3 regions of the Pannonibacter sp. CBAS1226 genome follow, and region 2 is predicted to be linked to each of the others. Evidence: predicted binding sites of a transcription regulator. Region 2 holds the regulator's gene; each other region holds the start of a gene.

Region 1 (9,664 bases), on a different contig from region 2:
CTCGAAGGATGAGCCGCCATCGTCCTGCGGGATCTCGTTCATGAAATAGCCTGTCACGCCGGAGCGGTGGCAGGTGAGTGGCTGGTGCTCCTCGACCTTGTAGGGCACATCCGAGAAGACCAGCGGCTCCACCTTCGTATAGGGCGGCACGGCATAAAGGCGCTTCTCGCGGCCGGCGGAAAGGAAGGTCAGATGCCGCGCCATGTGAAGCTTCGGCACATCCCAGCGCGGGATCGGCGAGGGCGTCATCACATGGCGGCCGTTGACAAGGCTGGGATAGGCCGCGCCCTGCATGATGCGGCCGGAGCGGACCATCTGCTCGTAAAGGGTCAGCCAGAGGCGGCCATAGTCGGCATCGGCATGCATCTGCCGGGCCACCGACATGTTCGGCTCGACGGGGCGCAAGGGTTCCGGATTCGGCACCTGCAGGACGAGGATCTGGTCCTCCCGCAGGATTTCCTCCGGCACCCTGTGGCGGGACTGCAGGATGGTGGCTTCGCCCGTGTCCCAGGTCTCACCAGCGCCCGAGACGCGGGCGAGGAACTTGCGGATCGAAGCGGCGTTGACGCTGTCATCGGCGCCCTGGTCGATGACCTTGACGACGGATGACGGCTTCAGCAGCGTCAGCGTCACCTGCAGGCCGCCGGTTCCCCAGCCGCGGGCAATGGGCACCTCGCGGCTGGCATAGGGCATCTGGCAGCCGGGCACGGCGATGGCCTTCAGCATCTTGCGGCGCAGTTCACGCTTGGCGGAGGCATCCAGGAAGCCGTAGGAGAACGCCTCCCAGGGCTTGGTCAGGCTGGCAAGGCTGGTCATGCGGAAATCTCCCCGGTGATGGCCGGTTCCGGCGCGGCGCCAGATACGGGATCGGGTGCGGCATCGGGTGCCGTCTTTGCCCCCGCGGCCTTCGACTTGGCGTCGCGCAGGGCATCCAGCGCCGACTGGAAGGTGACATAGTGGGGCAGCTTGAAGTGGATGCAGAAGCCGGAGGCCTCCACCGGTTCGGTGTGATAGAGGAAGAATTCCTCGTTCACCGGCGAATTCTGCGGTGCATCGGGGGCGTTGAGGTCGAGGGTCGCTCCGGCGATGACCTTGATCTCGTTCCAGCCCAGCGTGGCGCAGAAGCCAAGGTCAAGCTGGCCCGACTTGCCCTTGGAGGTGACTTCGGCCTGAGAGACCTTGACCCGTCCGGCGCTGAACAGGGTGCCGCACGGATGACGGACTGTCACCTCCGCTTCCGCAAGGCGCAGTTCGTTGACCGTCGGATGCGCGTTGCCGTAGCCGCGCATGGCGGAATAGCCCAGCGCCAGAACGCCGCCGGTGTCGGCCCGGGCAAGGCTTTGCAGCGTGTGGGCGCGCTTGGCCGGGAACAGCAGCGGCTCGCGCGTCAGGTCGGGAATATCGTCCGGTGCCACCTCTTCGCGCGCCGGATCGGCGACGAGGCCCTGCGCCTTCTGCCAGGCGGCCAGAGACGGCTGGCGGGCGGGAGCGGGCAGGGGCGCCGGTTCAACCGGCTCCGGCACAAGGGGACGGCCTTCCAGCACGCCGGTGGCCAGCAGCCGGTGGGAATAGTCGAGCGAGGGCCCAAGGATCTGGCCGCCGGGAATATCCTTGAAGGCGGCAGAGATGCGGCGGTGGGTGAAGAGCTGATCCTGCGTCACCGTTTCGGCAATGGCAAGGCGCGGTTGCGTGGTGCGCCAGGCCCGCAGCAGCAGCACGGCCTCATAGAGGTCGCCGCCGGACTGGGCCAGCGCCAGCGCGGCCAGATCCTCTTCATAAAGCGAGGCCTCGCCCATGACCCGGCCGATCAGCCAGGGCAGGGACTGGCGGATCTCCGCCACGCGCTCCGCGCCAATGGTGCCCATTCCGGCCCTGTAGAGCCTCTCGGACTGGTCAATAGCCCTTTCCCCGCCACGGGTTGCGACATAAGCCATCAGAGCACCTCGATCCGGGTTGAGCGCGGCAGGCCCATCACCTTGCTGCCATCGGCAATGAAGAGATCAAAGCCGAGCGGGTAGCGGCACAGGTCATTGCGCAGGGCAAAAAAGCCCTGCGGCAGGCCGGCGACGGCGATCTCGCGCGTGGTTTCGATGCCTGGGCCCGACAGGCGCAGGCGCTGGCCTTCGCCCAGGCGGGCTTCGGTGACAACGGTCGCGCCCTCGTCCGGGTAGAGTGCGGAGCCGGTTTTCAGAGTGGCTAGCCGGGCCGTATCTGCGCCTGGGTCCAGTTGCAGGAACACGTGGCAGGCCTCATGCAGCGGGGCAAGCGTTGCACCCGTCTGCGCTGCGAGCCCGGCAATCACCGGATCATCGGCATGGACCCGGCATTCCCGGTCGATGAGCGCGAGAAGGATGGTGCGCGTACCGGGTTCGGGCAGATGGCGCACATCACCGGGGCGGCTCAGCGCCCAGAGGATCGCCTCGAAGGCGGCATTGTCGCGGATTTCATCCTCACCCCGCAACGGCGCGGTGATGAGGGCATGTGAACTGGCGGGCAGGGCACCCATGACCGGGCCTCCTTGAGGGATAGGGGGATCAGAAGGTTTCCATATCGACGCGCGTCGCCTCGACGGCGCAAAGGCTCTGCCGGTCGCGGGCGGCATTGGCTGCGATGGTTTCGGCAACGAAGGCGCTGATGGCTGCGGGCTCGATCCCGGCAGAGGCTGCAGCGTCGATGAGGGCCATGGCCATGGCCCATTCAAGATCACGGCCGGTGACCATGCCATAGCCGGTCGAGCCGTGGGTGGTCAGGCGGACCTCGGCTTCGGCCACCAGAACCTCGCCGAGGTGGAAGTCGGTGCCCTTGACCGTGTCGCGGAAGGGCAGCATGACGAGGCCGGTGCGGCTGCGCAGCACATCAATGGCGCCGAGAGAGGGCAGAAGGCTTTCGGCGAAACCTTTCACCTTGTCCGCACAGCCGTGGGACAGGGCGGTCAGCATGGCGCCGTGACCGGCGCGGGCGCCGCCGTCAGGGGAGGCAAGAGCCGGGCCCATGCCCTCACTCATGCCCTCACTCATGCCAGTCTTAATGCCAGCGTTTATGGCAGTGTCAGTCATCCTGGTCCGGGCTCCCGGTTTCGGGTGGAAGATCGAAGGTGAATTGCACGCGGTTGGCGGCCCAGATGGCCTGCGAGTAACCGATGGGCCGTCCGGTCAGATCCACATCGGTTTTGGTCACGGCCAGAACCGGCTGATCCGGGTGCTGCTTCAACAGGCGCGCTTCTTCGGCCGTCGGGCGGCGGGCGTAGATGGTGGTGCGCTTGCGCAGATAGTCCGTGATGCCATGCGCGCGGTAGACATCCGTCACGGATTGCCCGGCGCGGCGCTGCCCGGCCATATCGGGGAAAAGCGCCTGCGAATGATAGACAACACCAAGACTGAGCGGCACGCCATCGGCAAGGCCAAGGCGCATCAGACGGTGGACCGGCGTGCCTGCCGGCAGTTCAAGGGCTTCGGCAACCCGGCGCGGCGCAGGGATCACGTCATCGGAGACCTGTTCGCCTGCGGGCGTGACGCCCTGGCTCAGGAGGTTCTGGCGGAAACGGGTCCGGTGGCCGATCTGGTAGTTGATGAGCGGTGCGCTCTCGACGAAGGTCCCGCGTCCCTGCTCAACCCGCAGCTTGCCTTCAACGGCCAGCGCAGCGATGGCGCGGCGCACGGAATGGCGGCCTGCTCCAAATTCGGCACAGAGTTCCGGTTCGGTCGGCAGTTGCGCTCCCGGCGCGAGGCTGCCAGACAGAATATCAGCAGCAAGCCGGTCCCGGATCGATTGCCACGTTTCACGCGCCATCAAGGCCTCCAATTCATTCGAATGAATTGCGTGATAGCTGCTTTAGGTGACAGGGCCGTGACGCGGAGGCTTCTGGACCGCCAATTTTTACCCAGCCCGTTTTGCCGTCAGGAACCGCCTTGCTGCGTCCGCATTCTGGTGTCTGGCCGGCCCTTCTCAATTCAGGACCGGAGCGCCAGGCGGAAGGGATCAGTCCCGAGGCTTGATGCGGCCGGGCGGGCGGCGGTCGATCAGGGAGAGAACCAGCGGCGCGAAGGAAATCAGCAGCACGATGCGGGTGATGTGGTGGCTGGCCACATAGGCGACTTCCGCCTTCATCGCGAGGGCGATGAGGCTCATCTCGGTGAGGCCGCCGGGGGCATAGGCCAGCACGATCTGCGAGGTGGTCTGGCCGATGAAGGCGCCGAAAACGAGCGCAAACAGCAAGGTCACCAGCAGGGTCATCAAGGTGGCGCCGAAGCTGAGGGAGACGGCGTGGATCACCTCGCGCCGCCCGGCTCCCAGAAACCGGCAGCCCATGATGGTGCCCATCAGCACCTGACAGGCGATCACCAGCCCCTGCGGCGGGGCGCTGGTGGTTATGCCGGTGACATGGACGGCGGCGCTCAGCAGCATGGGGCCGACGAGGGTGGCAGCAGGCAGGCGCAGTTTCAGTGCCACGAAGGCGCCGATGACGCCGCAGGCCGCCAGGATGGCGAGATCCTGCCAGGACGGGCTGCCGCCCTTGGTGATGGCGGTGCCCACGTTCTGGCCCTCGATGATGCGGAACCAGAAGGAAATAAGGCTGATGGTGACGACGATGCGGGCCGCATGCGCCAGAATGATCTTGCGCTCGTCGCCGCCCAGATCCTTGCCGAGGCTGACCATTTCCATCAGCCCGCCCGGCATGCCGGAGCAGAAGGCGGTGATGCGGTCAAAGCCGCCCACCTTCATGTAGAAGGGAACGGCCAGCACGCCGGAGATAACGAGATAAAGCGCCAGCAGGCCGAGCGAGATGGCCCAGTCGCCGAGCTGTCCCATGAGGGCGGGCGAAAAGCCGGAGCCGAGCAGCACGCCGATGACCGCCACAAGGGCAGGGCGGATGCGGTTCGGCGGCAGGATCGGTGCGCCAAAGATCGATGCCACCATGGTGAAGAGCATGGAGCCCAGCATCCACGGCAGCGGCATATGGGCCAGCCAGAACAGGATGCCGCCGGCAGCCCCGAGCAGCGCGCCAAAGGCAATGCGGCGCAGCACGTCCGGCGTCAGGGCGCGCGCATTTTCTGTGCCGGAGGCTTCCGGGCCTGTCTGTTCAGGGGCAGGGTCTGGTCGGGACACGGGGGTGCTGCGGGTCGGGGAACGTCACGGCGGAGGCGCACCGCAGCCTCGCTTCTGAAAAGAAACCCTCCGGCCCCGGTGCACGCGGGACTATAGGCAGCTTGTTGCCGTGAGACAACCCGGTTGCCTTTCCTTCATGCACCGGCCCCGCGGCCGGAGGGATCTCCTGAAGGTTGGGGTCTTCAGGAAATGTCCATGACAATGCGGCCGTCGATCTGTCCGGCGCGCATCTTGTCAAAGATCGCATTGATGTTGTCGAGCTTGTCCATGGCGTAATGCGCCTTCACCTTGCCGTCGGCGGCAAAGGCGAGGGATTCGGCAAGGTCATTGCGCGTGCCGACGATGGAGCCGCGAATGGTCTTGCGGTTGAGCACCGTGTCGAAGATCGGCAGCGGGAAATCGCCGGGGGGCAGGCCGCACAGGGCCATGGTGCCGCGCCGGGCCAGCATGCCGAAGCCTTGCGCAAAGGACTTGGTGGAGACGGCAGTGACGAGCACGCCTTCCGCGCCGCCCAGCTTCTGCACCTCGGCCACAGGATCGGTGGTCAGTGCGTTGATCGTCAGATCGGCGCCAAGGCTGCTGGCGAGCTTCAGCTTGTCGTCGCTGATATCGACGGCAATCACCTTCATGCCCATGGCCCGGGCATATTGCACGGCCATGTGGCCAAGGCCGCCGACACCGACGATGACCACGGTTTCGCCGGGCTTTGTCTCGGTTTCCTTGAGGCCCTTGTAGACCGTGACACCGGCACAGAGCACGGGCGCTGCGGGGGCAAATTCGAGGCCGTCGGGCAGGTGGCCCACATAGTCCGGATCGGCCAGCACATATTCGGCAAAGCCGCCGTTGACGCTGTAGCCGGTGTTGTGCTGGTCGTGGCACAGGGTTTCCCAGCCGCCCATGCAATGCTTGCAATGGCCGCAGGCCGAATGCAGCCAGGGAACGCCCACCCGGTCGCCTTCCTTGACGCCCTTGACGCCGGAGCCGACCTCGCAGACGTAGCCGACGCCTTCATGGCCCGGAATGAACGGGGGATTGGGCTTCACCGGCCAGTCGCCTTCGGCGGCATGAAGATCAGTGTGGCAGACGCCGCTCGCCATCATCTTGACGACGATCTTGCCCGCCGTTGCTTCCGGCTTCTGGACCTCGCTGATGTCGAGCGGGGCTCCGAAAGCCCTGACGACGGCTGCTTTCATCTTTGCAGACATGTGCTGTCTCCTTCCGTCCAGCAGGAAATGGCTGCACCGCGCGGAAACTGGAGGTCCCGGGCAGCGGCTTGCCAAGAAGGTGCCAGCGATGAGGCGGTATCATCCTTGCGCCAGATCAATTGCCGGTTGTTTCTTGGGCCGGTCTGTGGCTTGACAGCCGGGGCGCCGCACCGAACCATGGCGCAACAGTCAGTTCTTTCAGGAGTTTGCCGCCATGAGCCAGTCCACCTTCAAATCCTGGGCCGAAACGGCTCCGAAGCTCGTGGCGGTGGCGGCGGGGCGGGCGCCTGCGGATCTCGTCATCCGGGGCGGGCGGCTCGTCAACGTGCAGAGCCGGGAAATCCTCGACGGCTGGCAGGTGGCGGTCAGCGAGGGCCGTTTTGCCTATGTGGGCCCTGATGCCTCGCACTGTATCGGCGAAGGCACGAAGGTGGTTGAGGCGGACGGGCGCTTCCTCATTCCCGGGCTGCTTGACGGCCACATGCATGTGGAGAGCGGCATGCTGATCCCGGCAGAGTTCGCCGCTGCCGTCATTCCCCATGGCACCACGACGATCTTTCACGACCCGCACGAGATCGCCAACGTGCTGGGGCTGGCGGGCGTGAAGATGATGCATGACGAATCGCTGCTCCAGCCGATCAACATGTTCACGCAGATGCCCTCCTGCGCGCCGTCCGCGCCGGGGCTGGAGACGACGGGCTTCGAGATTTCGGCTGAAGATGTTGCCGAGGCCATGAGCTGGCCCGGCATCATCGGTCTTGGCGAGATGATGAACTATCCCGGCGTCATCAATGGCGACCCGCAGATGCTGGCCGAAATGGCCGCGACCATGGCCGCCGGAAAGACGGTGGGCGGCCATTATGCCAGCCCCGACCGGGGCATTCCCTTCCATGCCTATGTGGCGGGCGGCGCGGCGGATGATCATGAGGGCACGGCGGAATCCGATGCCATCGCCCGCGTGCGGCAGGGCATGCGCTCCATGATGAGGCTGGGCTCGGCCTGGTACGACGTGGAAAGCCAGATCACGGCGGTGACGCAGAAGGGGCTGGACCCGCGCAACTTCATCCTGTGCACCGATGACTGCCACTCCGGGACCTTGGTCAATGATGGCCACATGAACCGGGTGGTGCGCCATGCGATCGCCTGCGGCTGCGATCCGGTGATCGCGCTGCAGATGGCCACGATCAACACGGCCTCCCACTTCGGCCTGGAGCGGGAGCTTGGCTCCATCGCGCCGGGGCGGCGGGCGGATGTGATCCTCACCTCCAGTCTTGCCGATCTGCCCATCGAGGATGTCTATGCCCGTGGCGTTCTGGTGGCGCAGGGGGGCAAGCTGCTGGCGGAGTGCCCGCACTATGACTGGCCGCAAAGCGCCCGGGAGACGGTGCGGCTCGGCAAGGTGCTGGAGGCTGCCGATTTCGCCATTCCCGCGCCTGCCGGGGCCAATGCGGTGAAGGCCCGCGTCATCGGCGTTGTCGAAAATCAGGCCCCCACCAAGGCGCTGACGGCGGAGCTTCCCGTCTCCGGCGGGCTGGTGGAAGCGGAAGGCGAGGTCTGCCAGATCGCGCTGGTGGAGCGCCACCGCGCCACGGGCAAGGTGGTCAACGGCTTTGTCTCCGGCTTTGGCTATACGGGAGACATGGCGATTGCCTCGACCGTCGCCCATGACAGCCATCACATGATCGTCGTCGGCACCAGCCGGCAGATGATGGCGAAGGCTGCCAACCGGCTGGGCGAAGTGGGTGGCGGCGTCACCGTCTGGAAGGACGGCAAGGAACTGGCGCTGGTGGAACTGCCCATCGCCGGCCTCATGTCCGACAGCCCCGCCGTGGATGTCGCCGCAAAGGCTGCGGCGATGGTGGAGGCCATGGCTGCCTGCGGCTGCACCCTCAACAACGCCTACATGCAGCACTCGCTGCTGGCGCTGGTCGTGATCCCCGAACTGCGCATTTCCGATCTCGGGCTGGTTGATGTCATCCGTTTTGAAATGACCGATCTGATCATGGAGAACGCGCAGTAGCGGCTCGAAGGCTGGGGCGACGCCTGAGTGGGGCGCAATGCCTTGCCTCCCTGACAGGTCCCCGCACACGGCGGGGACGGCGCGGGGGAGGGCTCAAACCACCGCGTGCTGTGCCTGCGGGTGGAAGCAGGCGGAGACGTGGGTGGGCTGGCCGCTGGCCGGTACAAGCTCCGGCTTCTGCGCCCGGCAGATATCGGTTGCAAAAGCACAGCGCGGGGCGAAGGAGCAGGAGACCGGTTTCGTCTCCAGCGCGGGCGGGGAGCCGGGAATGGCGTCGAGCCGCTGGCCCTTGACCACATCATGCAGGTTTGCCGCCAGAAGGCCGCGCGTGTAGGGATGCTGCGGGTTGCGGATGATCTCGCGCGCCGGGCCCATCTCCACGATATTGCCCGCATACATGACCGCGATCCGGTCCGACACCTCGATGGCAACGCCGATGTCATGGGTGACGAAAATGACGCCCATGCCGAATTCCTTCTGCAATTCGCGCAGCAGCAGCAGGATCTGGATCTGCACGGTGGCATCAAGGGCGGTGGTCGGCTCGTCGGCCAGCAGCAGCTTCGGGCGGCAGGCGAGGGCGAGGGCGATCATGGCGCGCTGGCGCATGCCGCCGGACATTTCATGCGGATAGTTCTTCAGCCGACGCTCGGGCGAAGGGATGCGCACGCGGGTGAGCATGTCGAGGGCCACATCCATGGCCGCCAGCTTGCTCACGCCCTTGTGGCGCATCACGGTTTCGGCGATCTGGTCGCCGATGGTGAAGACCGGATCAAGCGCCAGCGCCGGTTCCTGGAACACCATGGAGACTTCGCTGCCCCGGAAGGCGGAGAGGGCGGCGCCCTGCAGCTTCATCACGTCGGTGCCGTTCACCCGCACGCTGCCTTCGATGTCCGTGCGGCGCGGCGGCAGCAGACGCAGCAGCGTCTTCAGCGTCACGCTCTTGCCGGAGCCGGATTCGCCCAGCAGCCCGAGGGTTTCGCCCTGCTGCATGGTGAGGCTGACGCCGTTGATGGCATGGACCGTGCGCTCGCCCTTGAAGCGGACGGTGAGATTGTCGAATTCCATCAGGGGGGCGGCGGTGGTCATTGTGCCGGTCACTGTGCCAGTCACTGTGCTCGTCATACTGCTGCCTCCTTCACGGCAAGGCTGTGGCCGGAGGCGGGCTCCAGCATGTGGCAGGCGGCCATGTGGTCTTCCGCGCCGGGAAGGGCGGCAAGGGCGGGTTTGGCCGCAGCGCAAACGCCTTCGGCAAAGCGGCAGCGGGTGTGAAAGCGGCAGCCGGTGGGCGGGTTGATCGGGTTGGGCGGATCGCCTGCAAGCGGCGGTTCCATGG
Region 2 (9,664 bases):
AGCTTGCCCGTGCGGCCAACGCCGGTCTGGATCTCGTCGAAGATCAGCAGGAGGCCTTCGGCATCGCAGATCTCGCGCAGCTTGCGCAGGAATTCCGCATCCACCTCGCGCACGCCGCCCTCGCCCTGAATGGGCTCGATGCAGAGTGCTGCGGTGGTGGGGCCGATGGCCGCCTTCAGCGCATCCAGGTCACCGGTCTTCACCTGATCAAAGCCCGGCGCCTTGGGGCCGAAGCCTTCCATATATTTGGCCTGACCGCCCGCCGCGATGGTGGCAATGGTCCGGCCATGGAAGGCGCCTTCAAAGGTGATGATGCCGATCCGTTCCGGGCGGCCATTGACATAATGATAGCGCCGCGCCGTCTTGATGCAGGCTTCCATCGCCTCGGCGCCGGAGTTGGAAAAGAACACCCGGTCCGCAAAGGTGGCATCCGCCAGCCGCTGGCCGAGCTCTTCCTGCCCCGCAACCTTGTAGAGATTGGAGATGTGCCACAGCTTCTCGGCCTGCGCCTTCAGCGCATTGACGAGATGGGGGTGGGAATGACCCAGCGCATTCACCGCGATTCCCGACCCGCAGTCGAGAAAGCGTCGCCCGTCAGCGGTCTCCAGCCAGACGCCTTCTCCGCGGACGAAATCCAGGTCCGCCCGTGCGTATGTGCCGAAAAGTGCCGACGCAGTCATTTCCCTTGCTCCTTCAGGTAGTTAAGCGCGCCTTCCGCATGGGGTTCATGCCAGGGCGTCTACCATCAACGGGTTCTCAAAACGAACTGTGCCGCCCTCGCAGGCGGCACACCGAACAAGGACCGTTTATACAACGGTCCTACCTATGGGTGTCAATGCAAATGGCGCATTTCCGCCATTGCCGCAGAAGGTAAAAGTCAACCCCGGTTATCTGGGGAAAAGTCGTTTCGTCCCCGGTTCATGTTTGCCCCCAACTTGCCTCGCCTTCACCGCCCATTGTAGTGTCCAACCAGTCGGATACGACATGTCGTGCTGTAGTTCACCAAATCATACTGGATATGGCCACTAAGGCGCGGACCACGCGTGCCTTAATTCATGGTTAATGCGTAAAATTCTACAGCCGCAAACGACGGGGTGCGACAGATGAGCTGGACTGACGAACGCGTAGATCTCTTGAAGAAGCTTTGGACGGACGGTCTGAGCGCGAGCCAGATTGCTGCCGAGCTTGGCGGCATCACGCGCAACGCTGTCATCGGCAAGGTTCACCGCCTTGGCCTGTCGGGCCGCGCCAAGACGGCGGCCCCTGTCACCAAGCAGCGCCGCCCGCGCAGCGCAACGGCGCCGGTGACGGCAGCCGCCGCGCCGCAGCAGACCACGGTGCAGGCCACCTCCACCATCCGCACGCCTTCGGCAGGAACGCCGCAGCTGCGCGGCGCCACGGCGCTGAAGATGGCACCGCAGGAAGATGTGGCCATCGACGTGGAAGCAGCACCGCTCGCCGAACTGGTGCCCTTCACCGAGCGCGCCACGATCCTCACCCTCACCGAGCGCACCTGCAAGTGGCCGATCGGTGACCCGTCCTCTTCGGATTTCTATTTCTGCGGCCGCCATTCGGAGCCCGGCGTTCCCTATTGCCCGCAGCACTGCCGGATCGCCTACCAGCCGGTCAACGACCGCCGCCGCGCCGCTCCGGACAAGAAAGCCCTTCGCGGCTGATGCTTCAGAGGGGGCCAACCAGCACCCCAAGCGGCTCCCTCACCCAATCAAGCCTGCCCGTTGCGGCAGGCTTTTTTGTTGGCTGGAGGTGGGGGACGGCATTGAATACCGGCGCAAAAGGCTCCGTCAGAAGGGACGAGAGCCACCGCCCAAACCTCTCCGTTGTCATCCCCGCGCATGCGGGGAACCAGTACCCCCAGTCTTCAAATTTCAAACTCAGACCAACTCGCGACGAGCCTGGCTCACCGTGAGCTGCTCAAGCCCTTGTGGCGATTGAGCATGATGGTCAGCATCTCAGGGCCTTGGTTTCAGAGCGCACTGGATCCCCACCTTCGTGGGGATGACAACGGAGAGTTGGTCAAGCCGTGCGGCGCCTGAGCAAATTCAAGGCGTGATGCGTCAGCATCGAAAGCCTTGGTGTAGGGGCAGCGCAGAGAGCCTCCAAAAGCCAAAAGGCCCGCACGGATGGCGGGCCTTTCCAGAAGAATTGCAGCAGAGCGGATCAACTGGCGACGGCGAACTGATCGTTGAAGGCATAACCCGCGCCGCGGACCGTGCGGATCGGATCCTTCACCTTGCCCTTGTTGATGGCCTTGCGCAGGCGGCCGACGTGAACATCGACGGTGCGCTCATCCACATAGACATCATGACCCCACACACCGTCGAGCAGCTGCTCGCGGGAGAATACGCGACCGGGCGAGGTCATCAGGAATTCCAGCAGGCGGAACTCGGTCGGCCCCAGGTGAATTTCCTTGCCGTTGCGACGGACGCGGTGGGTTTCCTTGTCCAGCTCCAGATCGCCGGACTTCAGCATGGTGGACACCACTTCCGGGCGGGCCCGGCGCAGGATGGCGCGCACGCGGGCCATCAGCTCGGGGATCGAGAAGGGTTTCACCACATAGTCATCGGCGCCGGTGGCCAGGCCCCGGATGCGCTCGGCCTCCTCGCCGCGTGCCGTCAGCATGATGATCGGCAGGCGTTCGGTTTCGGACCGGGCCCGGACGCGGCGGCACAGCTCGATGCCGGAAAGGCCTGGCAGCATCCAGTCCAGCAGCAAGAGGTCCGGCTGCGTCTCCCGCAGCCGGATTTCGGCGTCATCTCCCCGGTCGCAGGAGTCCACGTCATAGCCTTCCGCTTCCAGATTGTAGCGCAGCAGAAGGCTCAGGGGCTCTTCGTCTTCAACGATAAGAACCTTGGGCATGGCAATATGCTCCGGACGTCACTTACAGGCAGGCAGATCAGGCGCCTTCGTTTTCGGCAATGCCCATCTCGTCGATCTTGCGGCGGGCTTCCAGCAGCTGGTCACCGGTCACCATGAAATAGACGTTTTCGGCGATGTTGGTGGCGTGGTCACCAATGCGCTCGATGTTCTTGGCACAGAACAGCAGGTGGGCACACTGGGTGATCTTGCGCGGATCTTCCATCATGTAGGTCAGCAGCTCGCGGAACAGCGAGGTGTAGATGGCATCCACCTCATCGTCGCGCTCGCGCACAGCCTTGGCGGCTTCGGCATCACGGCCCGTATAGGCGTCCAGCACCGACTTGAGCTGGTTCAGCGCCAGATCGGACATGTGCTCGACGCCGAAGGCGGCCTTCTTGGAATTGAAGACGCCGTCGATGGCAATCACGCGCTTGGCGATGTTCTTGGCAAGGTCACCGACGCGCTCCAGATCGTTGGCGATGCGGCCTGCGGCCATGATCTCGCGCAGATCCTGACCCATCGGCTGGCGCAGGGCGACGATGCGGATGAACTTCGCCTCGATTTCCTGCTGCATCTCGTCCAGCTTGGCATCGGCCTGAACGGTGGCCTGTGCCTTGGGCAGATCGTGAGTCAGCAGAGCGGTGACGGCATCATTCACCAGCTTCTCCGCCAGACCGCCCATTTCGGCGACCCGGCCGGCCAGGGCGCGCAGTTCCTCGTCATACGAGCTTACGGTATGCTCGGACATGTCGTGTTCCTCTCAAATTCTCGAGCGCAAGATCCAGTATCAGCCGAAACGGCCGGTGATGTAATCCTGCGTGCGCTTGTCCTGCGGATTGGTGAAGATGTCCTGCGTCGCCCCTTCCTCGACCAGATTGCCGAGATGGAAGAAAGCGGTGCGCTGGGACACGCGGGCAGCCTGCTGCATGGAGTGCGTCACGATCACGATGGTGAAGTTGGTGCGCAGCTCGTCGATCAGCTCTTCGACCTTGGCGGTCGCAATCGGATCAAGGGCCGAGCACGGCTCGTCCATGAGGATCACTTCGGGGCTGACGGCGATGGCGCGGGCAATGCAGAGACGCTGCTGCTGGCCACCGGACAGGCCCGTGCCCGGACCATCAAGACGGTCCTTCACTTCGTTCCACAGGCCGGCCTTCTGCAGCGAGGCAGAAACCACTTCATCGAGTTCCGCCTTGTTGCGGGTCAGGCCGTGGATGCGCGGACCATAGGCGACGTTCTCGTAGATCGACTTGGGGAACGGGTTCGGCTTTTGGAACACCATGCCGACCTTGGCGCGCAGCTGCACCGGATCGACCTTCGGATCGTAGATGTTCTCGCCGTCGATCAGGATGTCACCTTCAACGCGGCAGATGTCGATGGTGTCGTTCATCCGGTTGAGGGTGCGCAGGAAGGTGGACTTGCCGCAGCCCGACGGACCGATAAAGGCGGTCACGGAACGGGGCTGAATCTTGATGTCCACGTCCTTGATGGCGTGCTTGTCGCCGTAATAGACCTGAACCTTCTGGGCGACGATCTTGGGTTCTGCGTGGGTCACGCCGTTCTCCACTTTTGCGCTGACATTCATCGGTAATCCCTTTCTTACCAGCGGCGCTCAAAGCGGCGGCGCAGGATGATGGCAACCAGGTTCATTACGATCAGGAACACCAGCAGCACGATAATGGCTCCGGATGCGCGCTCGACGAAAGCCGGGTCACCACGCTGCGTCCAGTTGAAGACCTGAACAGGCAGGGCAGCTGCCGGCTCGAAGAAGCCTTCCGGCGGAGCAGACGGGAAACTGCGAACAAATGAAACCATGCCGATCAGCAGCAGGGGCGCGGTTTCACCAAGGGCCTGAGCCAAGCCAATGATCGTTCCAGTCAGGATGCCGGGAGCGGCAAGCGGCAGCACGTGATGAAAGATCGACTGCATCTTCGACGCACCGACCCCAAGCGCCGCATCCCGGATGCTCGGCGGCACCGCGCGCAGCGCAGCACGGGTGGCAATGATGATTGTCGGGATCGTCATCAGCGTCAGGACAAGACCGCCAACCAGCGAGGCCGACTGGGGAAGACCGGCAAAATTGATGAAAACAGCCAGGCCAAGGATACCGAACACGATTGACGGAACGGCTGCCAGGTTCGAGATGTTGACTTCAATCAGGTCAGTAAACCAGTTCTTGGGGGCAAATTCCTCAAGGTAGATGGACGCCGCCACGCCGATCGGAACCGCCAGGACAAGAACAATCATCATCATATACATGGAGCCGAGGAAGGCGATACCCAGACCTGCCGCTTCAGGACGCAAGTCGGAGGCATCCGGCCCGAAGAAGAAGCCCCAGTTGAAGCCTTCATACATCATGCCGGCTGCGCGCATTCTGTCGGCGAGTTCCAGCTGCTCAGGCGAGATATTGCTATCCAGCTTCGCGCTGTCCATCGTGACGCGGCCCTTGAAGTAGCCATCGACACGGCCATTGGCGTAGGTCTTGAACTTGATTGTCTGGCCGACAAGGTTCGGATCCGCCAGCACCATGTTGCGCAGTGTCGCCGGTGCTTCCTTGGAGACGAGATCAAAAATTTCCCTGTCGGACAAACCGCCGGTCTCAATGCCCGCACGGTTCAGAGCCTCCAGAAGCGCCTTCTGGATTACATTCCCGTAGCCGACCGTGCTGACCTTCTTCATCTCCTCAAGATCCCGCTGGCCCGACTTGTCGAGGGCGGATTCCGTCAGCTGCACATCGAACTCAACAAAGGCCTGGTTGAATGCAGCAAGGCCACTGGAAAGCACTGAAGACAGAAGGATGACGAGGGACATCAAGCCAATGAAAATGGCCGTCATTCCATAGAAGCGGAACCGGCGCTCAGCCGCGTTTCTCCGCTTGGTCCGTGCATCCGGGTTATAGATCGATTTGAACGGAACAGTATCGACGCTGGTCATTCGTATTGCTCCCGGTATTTACGGACGATGTAAAGAGCGGCGACATTCAGTCCCAGAGTGAAGACAAAGAGCGTCATGCCAAGCGCGAAGGCGACCAGTGTCTCCGGTGAGGCGAACTCCGTGTCACCTGTCAGCTGGCTGACGATCTTCACTGTAACGGTGGTCATGGCATCGAACGGATTGAGCCCCAGCTTGGCTGCAGCTCCGGCGCCCATCACCACAATCATGGTCTCGCCAATGGCGCGGCTTGCTGCCAGAAGGACAGCGCCGACAATGCCCGGCAAGGCCGCCGGAAAGACAACTTGCCGGATCGCCTCGGATCTGGTGGCCCCAAGGCCATAGGCACCGTCACGCAGAGACTGGGGAACCGCATTGATGATGTCATCCGAAAGAGATGACACGAAGGGGATGAGCATGATGCCCATCACGAGACCGGCAGTCAGCACCGACGACGACGAATTGCCCAGGCCCATGGGCTGGGCGAAGTAGTCGCGCAGGAAAGGGCCAACCGTAATCAGGGCGAAAAGGCCGTAGACGATGGTCGGGATACCCGCCAGCAGCTCAAGCAGCGGCTTGGCGATGCTTCGAACCGGCTTGGACGCATATTCCGACATGTAGATTGCCGCATAAAGGCCAACCGGCACGGCAAACAGGAGCGCGACGGTCGAGACATACAAGGTACCCCAGAGCAACGGCAGGATGCCCAGTTCGGAGCCGCCGCGGAACTGCGGATTCCAGACCGTACCGAAGAAGAACTCGGTAGCAGGGTACATGTTGAAGAAATTATAGGTCTCAAACAGCAGGGACGACACAATGCCGAAGGTCGTCAGCACGGCGACGAGCGATGCAGCAAGAAGCATTGAACGCGTGAACTGCTCGGAGACATTTCTGGCGCGGAAGTCCGGATTAATCCGGAAAAACGACCAGACAAGCCCGGCGGCCGCAACCGCAATCACCGCAATGGCCATCATGAACCGGGAGGAATTGGTCATCGCCCGGTATGACTTGGCAGCCTCAAAGACTTCGCTGCGCACATCGGCACCGAGGGCAACCCCAGCCTGCGCCATGCGGCCGCGAATGAGGCTGAGATCACCGCGCATTTCCGCGATGCTTTCCTCAGACAGATCACCACGGCGGGCAAGAACCTGCAGCCCGCCGGCAATACGGCGAACGTCGGTCATCACCAGTGTCATGGCGGTCGAGCTGTCGGATGACGCCTCCGGAAGACTCCGCGACGCCGCTCCTTCAATAATCACCGGCGACAAAAACAGCCAGGCAGCCATCAGCACGAGCGCCGGAACGGCCGTGAACAGAAACACAACCGTGCCATAGTGGCCCGGCAGCGAATGCAGTTTCCGTCTATCTCCGCCAACGAGAGCCACCGCCCGGCTTCTGCCAGCGAACGCCCCAACAAAGGCAAGAGCAACAATTATAAGGAGAAGGGCACCGAGGCTCATGAGCTATCCAATCCACAGAGCAAAGGGTGGCGCTATTGCGCCACCCTGGTCTTCCATAGGCTCGAACCGCTTACTTGAGCGGACCCATGACGACTTCGTCAGCAACGGCCTTCTGGGTCGCAGCCAGTTCCGGATCGGAAACGAGGCCGTACTGAGCGAGCGGGCCATCCGGACCTGCGATATCGTCGGAGACGAAGAACTCGACGTATTCCTTCAGGCCCGGGATCACGCCGATGTGAGCCTTCTTCACGTAGAAGAACAGCGGACGGGAAACCGGGTACTCACCCTTGGCAATGCTCTCGACCGTCGGAACGATGCCGCCCATGGTCGCAACCTGGAGCTTGTCGGTGTTGTTCTGGTAGAAGGACAGACCGAACACGCCGATACCATGCGGGTTGGCAGCAACGCGAGCCAGGGTCTCGGTGTAGTCGCCGTCGATGTCGATGGACACGCCATCGGTGCGCAGCGCCATGCAAGCCTTGGCAGCAGCCTTGGCGTCACCACCGTTGGCAGCCGTCAGAGCTTCTTCGATGCCGTTGGCCTTGCAGCCAGCGTGCAGAACCTTCTCGTCGAACACTTCGCGGGTGCCATGCTTGGTGCCCGGAATGAAGGCGAGGATGTCCTGCTCCGGCAGGTCAGCGCGCACATCGCTCCACTTCTTGTTCGGGTTGGCAACGAGCTGGCCATCCTTCACGACCTGGGCGGCCAGAGCGGAGTGCCAGTCAGCCGGGGTGAACTCGAACTTGTTTCCGTTGATGTCGGAAGCAAACACGATGCCGTCATAGCCGATGCGCACTTCCATGAGCTCGGTGACACCGTTGGCGTTGCAGGTGTCGATGTCCGACTGCGTGATGCGGCTGGAGGAGTTCGCGATGTCGATGGTGTTCACACCAACGCCTTCGCAGAGCTTCTTGCGGCCAGCGCCCGAACCGCCGGATTCCACGACCGGGGTCGGGAAGTCGGTGTTTTCGCCGAAAGCTTCAGCAACGATGGAAGCATAGGGCAGAACCGTCGAGGAACCGGCGATCTGGATCTGATCACGAGCCTGAGCGGCGCCGGCGACTGCGGTGGCGGCAACCGCGAGGGCAACCGTGCTTACGAGGGTTTTGAACTTCACTTGACCACTCCCTTTGAATGTCAAGGTTTTTGGGCGCGCCACCCAGCCTCCCCTGAGGCCCTGGCGACGAGCGGAACCTAACGGCCGCAGATGAGACTTCTATGTCAGTTCCATATCACTTTTGTGACAATTTAAGTTATTGATAAAGTTGAATAATTTTTCCGAAGCTGCCCCAATAAATGCCGTTTTGTGACATTGGCGGGCGAGCAGGGCCGCTCCGGCTGGAACAGCCTGTCAGACCGGGAGCATCTTGTTAGCCGGCAGCGCGCCAGGAACCCTGCCGGCAGCGCCCGCAGCAGCGGAGAGCGGCAATGCCTCCCATCCCCTCTTGAAAAGCTGCGGTCAATGGGCCGCCGCCAGTTCCTCAGCCAGCTTCTCGTTCTCGAGCCGCTGGTGCTTCGGCAGCGGAATGAGGCCCTTCCCGGCCAGGTAACCGCCCGGTCCCAGCGCCTTTTCAGACGCAAATTCAAGGAGATATTCCTCAAGCCCCGGGATCTTTCCCAGATGCTCCTCCTTCACGTAGAAATAAAGCGGCCGGGACAGGGGATAGGTGCCAGCCGCAATCGTGACGGCGGATGGCTCGACACCGGAGATCTTCACGGCTTTCAGCCCGCCGCGGTTCTGGTCCAGGAAGGAATAGCCGAAGATGCCGAGGGCCCGCGGGTTCTGCTCCAGCATGGCCACAACGAGGTCATCGTTCTCGCCCGTCTCCAGAAAGGCCCCATCCTGCCGCAATTCATGACAGGTTGCGCCCTTCAGCCCGAGGCTTCCTGCATCGGCAAGTGCGGAACAGCCCTGCTCCATGGCAATTTCGACGAATGTATCGCGTGTGCCGGAGGTCGGCGGCGGACCAAGAATCTCGACGCGCTTGTCCGGCAGCTCTGCGCTGATCTGACGCCAGGATTGAAAGGGATTGTCCAGCAAACGGCCTTCCACAGGCACCTTGCGGGCGAGGCCCAGAAAGAGCTGTTCGAGGGAAAGATCCATGTCTTCCCCGCTTGCGGCTCCGGCAAGCACGATGCCATCAAAGCCAAACCGGATCTCGACCGGCGTGACGCCATTTGCGCGGCACTCCTCCAGTTCGGCCGGCTTCATCGGCCTTGAAGCGTTGGTGACGTCGGGTGTCGCATCCCCCGCGCCGGCACAGAACAGCTTGATGCCGCCTCCGGTGCCGGTGGATTCGATGACCGGAAATTTTCCGCCGTTCTGAAGGGAAACCCGTTCGGCGACCGCTGCCGCGAAGGGATAGACCGTCGAGGAGCCGACAATCTGCACCTTG
Region 3 (9,664 bases), on a different contig from region 2:
AGTTCGCTGTCTCGGTGATCGGCGTGCTGGTGTTCGCAGGCCTCACCGCCTATGACACCCAGCAGATCAAGGAAATGTACTACGAAGGCGACACCGGCGAAGTGGCCACGAAGAAGTCGATCATGGGTGCCCTGCGCCTCTACCTCGACTTCATCAACCTCTTCCTCATGCTGCTGCAGCTCTTCGGCAACCGCGAATAACCGCGGCACACAGCAGAAAAGTTCAAGGGCGCGGATTACCTCCGCGCCCTTTCCATTTTCTGAAGCACCCGGAAATCGCCATCACCGGCCATTGATTGAACACAAATCAGTTCTGGACGATACGGAAAGCCTGTTTCTGTTTTTTTCCAGGGCTGACATGCGTAAACACACCCATTTTCTGCGCTCCGCGCTTCTCGGCGCCACGGCGGTTACCACTTTCTCGCTGTCCATCGCGGCATCGCATGCAGCCCCGCTGCTGCCTGTCAACGAATATGGTGCCCAGTGGGGTCTGCTGATGACCGGCGCCCCGATTGCCCATTCCCGTGGCTACACCGGAGCCGGTGTCACAATCGGCGTCCTCGACAGCGGCATCCTGGCCAGCCATCCGGATCTCATCGCCAACCTCAGCGCCCTGAACTATAACGGCGCCGAGGAGATGGCGACCTTCACCGACGCCAATGGCCACGGCACCCATGTGGCCGGCATCATCGGCGCATCGGCCAATGGCACCGGCATGATGGGCGTTGCGCCGGGTGTGAGGCTCGCCAATCTTGCCATCATGGACAGCGCCGGTGACATCGAAAACGAATATGTCGCCCGTGTGCTTGACTATGCCCTGGACAATGGCATCCGCATTTTCAACAATTCCTGGGGCAGCTATGTCTACACCCCGACCGGCGATCTGGCGATGGACCGGACAACCTTCGAAGCCGACAACGCGGTGCTGCTGGCCGCTGTGCGGGATGCAGCCAGCCGCGGCGCGGTGATGGTCTGGGCGACAGGCAACGACGGCGCGACGGATGCAGGCATTGAATCGGCCCTGCCCTATCTCTATCCGGAACTGAAGGCCAGCTGGATCTCGGTAACCGCCGTCGGCCAGAACGGCATCACCCCCGCCTATTCCAACCACTGTGGCGTGACCATGATGTGGTGCATGGCCGCACCGGGCGGCGATGACGACGAGACAACGGGCGGCATCTACTCCACCGCCAACACCGGTGGTTACGTGCGCATGTCGGGCACCTCGATGGCCACGCCGCATGTCACGGGTGCGCTGGCGATCGCCCAGCAGATGTATCCCAACGCCACGCCGCAGGAATTGGCACGCCTCGTCCTGATGACTGCCACGGACATTGGTGCAGCCGGCATCGACAGCCAGTATGGCTGGGGCCTGCTGAGCCTCGACAGGCTGACCAGCACCAATGACGTGAAGAAGGTTGCCGCCTTCTCCCAGACCGCACAGGTGCAGACGCAGGCGGTCAACACGGTGATGGGCATCACCGAACAGCGCGCCAGCTCGCTGCTGGATCCCGCCGGTCCGGCCGTCGCCGTCTCCACCAATGGCGCAGCACCCAGTGAGGCGAACCGCCGCTTCTGGGCCCAGTCGCTGGCCGGCATCAGCCTGATGGACGGTACCTCCACCTCCGCCTCCTCCACCAGCCGCAGCGCAGGCCTGCTGGTGGGCGGTGAATTCATCGCAACAGAGAATCTGCGCCTTGGCGCCGCCGGCGGCTTCAGCACCTCCTCGATGCGCAGCGCCGGTGACCGCGCCCGGATCAACGGCCTGCATGCCCTGATCTATGGCGGCTACACCTACGACCGGTATTTCCTGGAAGCCGCTTCCAGCTTCTCGCGCTTCGAGAACACCCTCGACCGCAAGAACATCACCGGCTCGGGCACCAGCGTGACCGTCAACGGCCAGACCAAGACCACCGACCTCGGCCTCTCCGCCTCCGCCCGTATCGGCATGACCTTCGAGACTGAAGGCCTGCTGGCCCGGCCCTATGTCCATGGCCGTGTGCGCCACCAGTGGCTCGGGTCCGGCAGCGAAACGGGCGCCGACGTGTTCAACGTCAGCCTGCGCAGCTCCACCTCCACCGGTTCGGAAACCGGTGTTGGCCTGCGCCTGTCGGCCATGCCGATCGCCTTCGGCAGCTACAGCGTGACGCCGATGATGGATCTCGCCTATGCCCGCGCCCTGGGTCCGGTTGCCGCGGGCCGCAAGGTTCAGCTGCTCGGCAGCTCGGTCAACAGCGCTGCCCCGGATCTTGGCCGCGATATCGGACGGCTCAACCTTGGCGTTGCCGCCACCAATGCCAGCCAGAAGCTGACCGGCAAGCTCTCCTACGGCGGCGAACTGCGCCGCAACGCCCAGTCCCATTCGGTCAATGCCGAGTTGAGCCTGCGCTTCTGAGACTTAAAGAAAAAGCTGGAAGAAAAGCCCCCGGATCAGACGGTCCGGGGGCTTCGTATCCGTCACGGGCAATCTGCCTGCGCTCAGGCATCCACCAGCCGCAGATGGCGTTTCTTTTCGAAGACCTTGAGAACAGATGCCAGCTCGTGCCCGCGCTTGAGCACCATGCCGCCCGTGGCCACCACGCTGTAGGCGCCCTGGCGGCGGGCAAGCTTCGGGTCCTTCTCGATCCGGTAAAGCGGCATTTCGCTGCTGCGGCGGAAGACGGAGAACACGGCCCGGTCCTTCATCAGATCGATGGCATAGTCCCGCCACTCTCCATCCGCGACCATGCGGCCATAGATGCGCAGGATCTGGTCCAGCTCACGCCGGTCAAAGGCAACGACGGGTTTCGCCGGGATCTGCGGGACGGTGGGCTGGGCAGCACCGTGCTGGGGAGCATTGATCTGGGAACTGGAACCGGGCGGACTGTCCGGCCGGACGGGCATCTCAGAGGGAAAGCCTTGCGGCTGTCCGGCTGCATCTCCTTCGCTCTCGCTCATGCCACCTCCCGTCAACCTTGCTGCGGAATCAGACCTGCTGATGCCTGCCGGCGAGGATATGTCATTGACTTGTCATGATGCCCCTTGCGGACCTCACTGGCAAGCCTGCGTGTGGCAGGGTTTTTAGGCCGCAGGAATGCTGAAAAGATACCTTGCTTTTGCCTCAATTGAGCCCTTCACACGCCACGTTGGCCCACCATCTTATGATCATACCCGTTCGGCCTGAACGGTTCTGGTTCCGGTACGCATTAGCCCCCAGCCCCCCGGAACGGAGCTGATCAGGTTGAGTGCTGAAGTACATTCGAACGGGCACCTGAAGGGCCAGCACTCGTGCTGGCCCTTTTCATTTGCCGTTGCGGAAGACGGCGCACTTCCCTCTTCATTGCCTGCTTCCTGTTTGCCTCCCGCCCGGCTATCATCTGCCCATGACGACGAGCCTCGTGGAACTGCGCCCCGCACGACATGATGACGCGGCCAGCCTTGCGGCCGTGCATGCGCAGGCGTGGCGCCTTGCCTACCGGGGCATGCTCGACGGGCTGGACCTGGAACGTTTTGTCGCGCGCCGCAGCGGCGGCTGGTGGCATGACGCCATCGACAAGGGTGTCGAGATCGAAGTGCTGGAAGTGGCAGGCGAGGTGGCAGGCTATGCCAGCTATGGGCCCTGCCGCATGCGGGGCACCGGCTGCGCCGGGGAGCTGTACGAGCTTTATCTCAAGCCGGAATATCAGGGCCTCGGCTTTGGCCGCAAATTGTTTGCCAGCGTCAGAACCTGCCTTGAGCGGCGCGGCCTCAAGGGCCTTGCGGTGCGCGTCCTGACGGACAATGAACCGGCCTGCGGCTTCTATGCCGCACTTGGCGGCGTACTGACCGGCCGCTCCTGGCACCAGACGGGCGGCAAGCGGCTGGAGCTGTCCATCTATTGCTGGCACGAGGCGGAGCGCTGAACCGCGCCTGCCGGATCTGTCACCCAGCGGCACCGGAAAGCCCGGATTTCAACGCTTTACCACACTTGCCCCTTGCTTCGCGGCGCGGTCCCTGCAATAGACCTGCGCAGCAACTCAAGGAGCAAGCTCATGCGTATTGATGCGGTGCCGATCGGCAAGAACCCGCCGGAAGACATCAACGTCATCATCGAAGTTCCGGTCGGCGGCGAGCCGATCAAGTACGAGATGGACAAGGCAGCAGGTGCCATGTACGTGGACCGCTTCCTCTACACCCCGATGCGCTATCCGGGGAACTATGGCTTCGTGCCCCACACCCTGTGCGGCGATGGCGACCCCATCGACGTGATGGTGATCAACCAGCGCCCGATCGTGCCCGGCGCCATCATGAGCTGCCGTCCCATCGGCGTGTTGCTGATGGAAGACGAGAGCGGCCAGGATGAGAAGATCATCGCCGTTCCCAGCACCAAGCTGACCCGCCGCTACGAGAACGTGAAGTCGGTCGACGATCTGCCGGCGATCACCATGGAGCAGGTGAAGCACTTCTTCGAGCACTACAAGGATCTGGAGCCCGGCAAGTGGGTGAAGATCACCGGCATCGAAGGCCCGGAAAGGGCGCGTCAGCTGATCATCGAGTCGATCGAGCGCGCCAAGGCCGAAGAGAAGTAAGACACTGCTGCCGGGAGCAACGCCCCGCGCAGACAGTCAACAACGAGGCCGCGCGGGTCAGCCCGCTGCGGCCTCGATTGCTTCCATGTCCTCATCCGACAGGCCGAAGTGATGGCCGATCTCATGCACCAGAACATGGGTCACCACATCACCCAGCTGTTCCTCGTGCTCGGCCCAGTAATCGAGAATGGGACGGCGGAACAGCCAGACCCGGTTCGGATGCTGCCCGGTGTGAAAGAAGTCGCCGCCCTGTGCGAGGCCAATGCCCTGAAACAGGCCCATCAGTTCAAACGGATCCTCAAGGCCGACGCTTTCCAGCATCTCCTCATCGGCGAAATCGGCGACCGTGATCACCACGCCTTCGCAAAGCGCCTGAAATTCTTCGGGAAGCTGCGCATAGGCCTGACGGGCAATGATCTCGAAAGCATCCAGCCCCGGGGCCACCATGGCCGCGATGGCTGCAATCTGCGGGTCTGGCGCCTCTGTCCGGTCACTCATCAAATCGCCCCTTGTGAACCTGCGGTTCACATCAGATAGGCGCTGACCAGATAGATGACCAGCCCGACCGCGAACAGCAGCCCCGCCATGCGGCCGATGCGCGTGCCCCAGACCTCGATCCGGTCGTTCTGGTTCTTGTCGGCGGCACCGAAATGACGCTGGGCATGGCTGGCCATGCGGCTGGTGGCGGAGCCCAGGATGGTTTCGCTCTCGGCCTGGACCCGCGACAGGGCCCGTCTGGCTTCGTCTTCCTTGGCTTTAGCCCGCCGTTCCCGCTCACCCATGGCCGTGTCCCCTCTCAGCCCTTGCGGGCCTGATAGCCTGCAAACAGCGCCAGAACGGCCACTGCGGCGGAGGCCACCATGTTCCAGCCCGCAAAGGACAGGCCGAACATGCGCCAACTGGCTTCCGTGCAGGAGACGACGCGGGTGTTCTGCAGCGCCTGCAGCATGTTGGCCGCAGATTTGGGCGTGGCACCGCCGCCGCCGCAGTCGGATGGCCCCATCCAGAAGCCCCATTCGGCCCCGGCCTGATAGGCGCCAAGTCCGGCCCCATAGGCAAAGACCGCCGCCACGAGAAGCAGCAGCACCGTGGCAATGCCGGTGCGGCGGGTCAGGAGAGCAAGCAGCGCCAGCACACCCAGCGGCAGCCCCACATAATAGGGGACGCGCTGCTCAAGACACAGCTTGCAGGGCAGATACCCGCCAATGAGCTGGAAGCCCCAGGCGGCCGCAATGGAAGCCGTGCCCCCCAGAAGCAGAAGCAGATTGGCCGCCCTGGCCCGCTGAAGCGACGTCATTTCAGATCCTCACGCGATGTCACAGCAGCTTGATAGCAGCGAAGCCGCCAACAAGCAGAATCACAAATACCGTGAAGACGAGGCCAAGGCGCTTCTCGATGAAGTTGCGGATCGGCTCACCGAAGAGATACAGCAGCCCGGCGACCGCAAAGAAGCGCAGCCCGCGTGACACGATGCTGGCGATGACAAAGACCGGCATGGAAAGGCCCGTGACGCCAGCGGCGATGGTGATCACCTTGTAGGGAAACGGCGTCAGCCCGGCAATGAACACAAACCACCAGCCCCAGGCATTGAAGATCTCGCTGAAGCGGTCGAACTTGTCCATGTAGCCATAGAAGGTCAGGATCGGCTCTGCGATCTGATGGAACAGGAAAGCGCCGATCAGATAGCCGAAAATGCCGCCCAGCACCGACATGACCGTGGCGATGGCCGCGTAGAACCAAGCCTTGCGCCGGTTCGCGACCACCATGGGGATCAACAGCAGATCCGGTGGAATCGGAAAGAACGAGCTTTCAATGAATGAGACCGCCCCCAGCGCGTGCGGTGCGCGCGGGCCAGAGGCGAGGGACAAGGTCCAGTCGTAAAGTTTTCTCAGCATAATGGCATTCTGCATAGCCGCCGCCGGAGCTTTTGTCATCGGGAGAACGGTGGCAGCAGCCGGATATTTTCGCAGTGCAGCAGACAATTGCCAATTGGAGCGGGGAAAGCCCCGGGCAGTGGATTGACGGCAAAGCCAGTCTGGCTATAGTCGCGGCTCCAAGGACGCTGCCCCTGTGGCGGAACTGGTAGACGCGACGGATTCAAAATCCGTTTCCCGTGAGGGAGTGCCCGTTCGATTCGGGCCAGGGGCACCATACTTTCCAGCGCCATTTCCAGGCACGCTGCATCAGTTCAGCGCCCCCGCTTCAGCGCCCCCTTCAGCGCGTTGCCCTGCGCCCCTCCCCTTCATTTGCATCACCGGCCTTGAGCTTCAGGGATAAGTCTTTAATCTGCCGCTCGATTTACAGTCTGAAGCGAGAGGGAGACGCCGCGTGGGGCAGGCAAAACGCAAGAAGGACGCTGGCGCCCGCATATCCTGGTGCCGCACCTGCACCTATTGCTGCGAGCTCCCCGAGATCGGCCCGCTGGACAAGCCGATGTACCGGCCCTGCGCCAGCATCAAGGACCATGGCTGCGCCATCTTCGGCCAGCCGGAACGCCCTTCTGCCTGCCTTGCCTATCAATGCGCCTATCTCTCCGCCCGGCTGGCGAACAGCCCGGACCGCAACCGCATCCCCCATCCGCTGGATGCCGGCGCCTATTTCCACCGCGATCCGATCGAGCGCATCTATGTGATGTTCGTCGATCCGGCCCGCCCGCTCGCCTGGAAGACCAGCGATCTCGTGCCCTATCTGCGCGCCCGCCTGCAGGAAGGCTTCGAGCTGCTGATCCTTGACCGGGGCCGGCGGATGGCCGTAACGTCAGTGCTTCTGTTTGACGCGATCCTCGCCCGTGACATGGTGGCCTTTGCCGATCAGGAAGGCCGCCCGCATGACATCGAGAGCTGGCCCGCCGAAGCGGCACGCTATTCGCGCGAAAGCTAATCAATCCGGTGACCGGCGGTTAACTGCATTTGCAACTTCGGGATCTTGCAGCGCTGCGGTTAAACCACGCGGCAACGGGCGCTATGGCATAAGCTCAACAACCGCAGGCGCCCGCAGACAAAGAGGCGCCGCCGGACAGGAGAAGGCTGGGCATCATGGCACTGATCGAGAATGGCAGCATCGGCAAACCGCAGGACGGGGGCTCTGCAACGCAGGAAAACCGGTCCGGCAGCGCAACCCCGGCCTTCCGTTATGCGACCCTCAACACCGCCGCCATGCGCAGCGCGCCGATCCGCCCGGAGTGGATCATCGAGGGCACGCCGCAGGCCCGGCTCGCCAGCCTGTCGACCGGCACCAACGGCTGGTCTTCGACCGACCATTGGGAGTGCACCGCCGGCACGTTCCACTGGCACTTCTTCTGGGACGAAACGGTGCTCTTCCTTGAAGGCGAGGTGCATATCACCGACGAGGCTGGCAACACCTATGAAGGCCGCCCCGGCGTCAGCATGCTGTTTCCCGCAGGCACCCGCGCGGTCTGGCATGTGCCGGTCTATGTGCGCAAGATCGCCTTCAACCGCCGCCCCATGCCCTGGACCGTTTCCTTCCTGATGAAGGTGAGCGCCCGCCTCGGCCGCCTGTTCGGGCGCGGCTGACCGCGCAGGTCTCCCGAAATCATTCGACACCGCACCGGCGGCAGGCTAGTACTTCTGCCATGAGCACGCCGGACAAGGAAGTCGAACTCAAGCTGGAGCTTGAACCTGGCGCAGCGGAGAGCCTCAAGATCTCCGGGGCCGTCACAGGATTTTCCTCCGGCAAAGCCTCAACGAAGCAACTCACGTCGATCTATTTCGACACGGCAGATCTCAGGCTGCACAAGGCCAGGATCGCCGCACGGGTGCGCAAGTCCGGGCGGCGCTGGATCCAGACGGTCAAGCTCGGCAAGCCGCTTTCCGGCGGCCTGTCCTCTCCCATCGAGATCGAGACGGATGTCAGCGGCCCGCAGTTCCAGCTGGATCAGGTGTCCGATGAGGACATCCGCCGCCAGATCGCAGACTGCACCGGCGGTGCCGAACTCGTTCCCTGTTTCGAGACCGTGATGCAGCGCACCCAGCGCGACCTCACCCGGGAAGATGGAACCGTCATCGAAGCCGCGCTGGATATCGGCGAGATTGTTGCGGGAGACAAGCGCCTGCCCCTGTGCGAACTGGAGCTGGAGCTGAAATCCGGCAGCATCGCGCCGCTTTATGAAGCCGCACTGGCGCTGGCGGGCAACAACGCCTTCCGCTTTTCGCCTATGAGCAAAGCCGAGCGCGGCTACCGGCTGTTTCTCGGGCAGGACGAAGCCCCGTGCAACGCCGGCACCATCAGCCTCGACGCCACGATGAGTGTGGAAGACGCCTATCAGCACATCCTGCGCTCCTGCATCGACCAGATTTCGGCCGCCCGCATGGTCTGCCTGACCAGTGCGGACAATGAAGGCCCGCATCAGCTGCGCATTGGTTTCCGGCGGCTGCGCACCGCGTTCAAGCTGTTCCGCCCGGTGCTCGACCCGCGCCGCACCGGTGCGCTGGACCAGCAGGCCAGCCGCTATGCCGCCGCCGCCGGAGCGCTGCGGGATCTCGATGTGCTGAGCGATGAAATCACCGCCCCTCTTGCATCTCACGCGCCGGAAGGCATCAATATTCCGCTGCTGCTGGAGCAGCTTGGCAAGGACCGGCAGGCAACGCGGCTGGAGCTGACGGCAGAACTCGCCAGCGCAGCCTTCAACGGCTTCCTGCTGGATCTTGCCAGCTACTGCGAGACAGCGGGCTGGCGCAAGGAAGAGGATGCCCGTCAGGCGGACCGGCTCGCCGAAGCCGTCACCGCCTTTGCCAGCGAGGCCATTGGCAAACGCTGGCGCAAGGTGCAGAGCTATGGCCGGCGGCTCGACACCCTGTCGCGGACCGAGCGCCATGACATGCGCAAGGCTCTGAAGAAGTTCCGTTACGGGCTGGAATTCTTCGCCTGCCTGTTCCCCGGCGAAAGCCGCAAGACGTTTCTGAAGCACCTCAAGAATCTGCAGGACGTCTTTGGCTACCTCAATGACGTGGCCATGGCGGAAAGGCTGGCCACGCTGACGCCTGGCCCCGTAAAGACGGCAGGTAAAGCGGCGGGCAAGACGGTTCGTGCCACCTCTCTGGCCGCGGCGTCCGGCTTCGTCCTGGGATGGCATGAGGCACAGGCCCGGACAGCCTGGCC

The links. Region 2 encodes PhoB, which activates phosphate uptake and scavenging genes when phosphate is short. Its sites were predicted from a motif close to TGTCATNNANCTGTCAT; they were not measured.
Region 1: a site for PhoB is predicted at 3,836-3,852, ahead of phnF (phosphonate metabolism transcriptional regulator PhnF). Genes of this name have one in related genera too.
Region 3: a site for PhoB is predicted at 2,996-3,012, ahead of AC0CMF_RS19755 (DUF2794 domain-containing protein). Genes of this name have one in related genera too.

Annotation. Positions count from the first base shown of each region.
Region 1 covers NZ_JBVOUO010000001.1:921,285-930,948, reverse strand. Annotated here, with positions in the region: gene AC0CMF_RS04215 (alpha-D-ribose 1-methylphosphonate 5-phosphate C-P-lyase PhnJ) at 1-816, opposite strand, end outside; gene AC0CMF_RS04210 (carbon-phosphorus lyase complex subunit PhnI) at 813-1,934, opposite strand; gene phnH (phosphonate C-P lyase system protein PhnH) at 1,934-2,506, opposite strand; gene AC0CMF_RS04200 (phosphonate C-P lyase system protein PhnG) at 2,535-3,005, opposite strand; gene phnF (phosphonate metabolism transcriptional regulator PhnF) at 3,049-3,789, opposite strand; gene AC0CMF_RS04190 (AbrB family transcriptional regulator) at 3,979-5,106, opposite strand; gene adhP (alcohol dehydrogenase AdhP) at 5,289-6,311, opposite strand; gene AC0CMF_RS04180 (adenine deaminase) at 6,526-8,331, shown strand; gene AC0CMF_RS04175 (ABC transporter ATP-binding protein) at 8,425-9,453, opposite strand; gene AC0CMF_RS04170 (ABC transporter ATP-binding protein) at 9,450-9,664, opposite strand, start outside.
Region 2 covers NZ_JBVOUO010000002.1:204,174-213,837, reverse strand. Annotated here, with positions in the region: gene AC0CMF_RS08035 (aspartate aminotransferase family protein) at 1-680, opposite strand, end outside; gene AC0CMF_RS08030 (GcrA family cell cycle regulator) at 1,104-1,676, shown strand; gene phoB (phosphate regulon transcriptional regulator PhoB) at 2,179-2,877, opposite strand; gene phoU (phosphate signaling complex protein PhoU) at 2,915-3,625, opposite strand; gene pstB (phosphate ABC transporter ATP-binding protein PstB) at 3,665-4,462, opposite strand; gene pstA (phosphate ABC transporter permease PstA) at 4,477-5,811, opposite strand; gene pstC (phosphate ABC transporter permease subunit PstC) at 5,808-7,268, opposite strand; gene AC0CMF_RS08000 (substrate-binding domain-containing protein) at 7,339-8,385, opposite strand; gene AC0CMF_RS07995 (substrate-binding domain-containing protein) at 8,728-9,664, opposite strand, start outside.
Region 3 covers NZ_JBVOUO010000008.1:48,503-58,166, forward strand. Annotated here, with positions in the region: gene AC0CMF_RS19745 (Bax inhibitor-1/YccA family protein) at 1-200, shown strand, start outside; gene AC0CMF_RS19750 (S8 family serine peptidase) at 358-2,394, shown strand; gene AC0CMF_RS19755 (DUF2794 domain-containing protein) at 2,478-2,936, opposite strand; gene AC0CMF_RS19760 (GNAT family N-acetyltransferase) at 3,362-3,880, shown strand; gene ppa (inorganic diphosphatase) at 4,010-4,546, shown strand; gene AC0CMF_RS19770 (metallopeptidase family protein) at 4,604-5,044, opposite strand; gene AC0CMF_RS19775 (hypothetical protein) at 5,071-5,328, opposite strand; gene AC0CMF_RS19780 (disulfide bond formation protein B) at 5,343-5,843, opposite strand; gene AC0CMF_RS19785 (YqaA family protein) at 5,863-6,441, opposite strand; tRNA gene AC0CMF_RS19790 (tRNA-Leu) at 6,611-6,697, shown strand; gene AC0CMF_RS19795 (hypothetical protein) at 6,875-7,426, shown strand; gene AC0CMF_RS19800 (cupin domain-containing protein) at 7,582-8,079, shown strand; gene AC0CMF_RS19805 (CYTH and CHAD domain-containing protein) at 8,139-9,664, shown strand, end outside.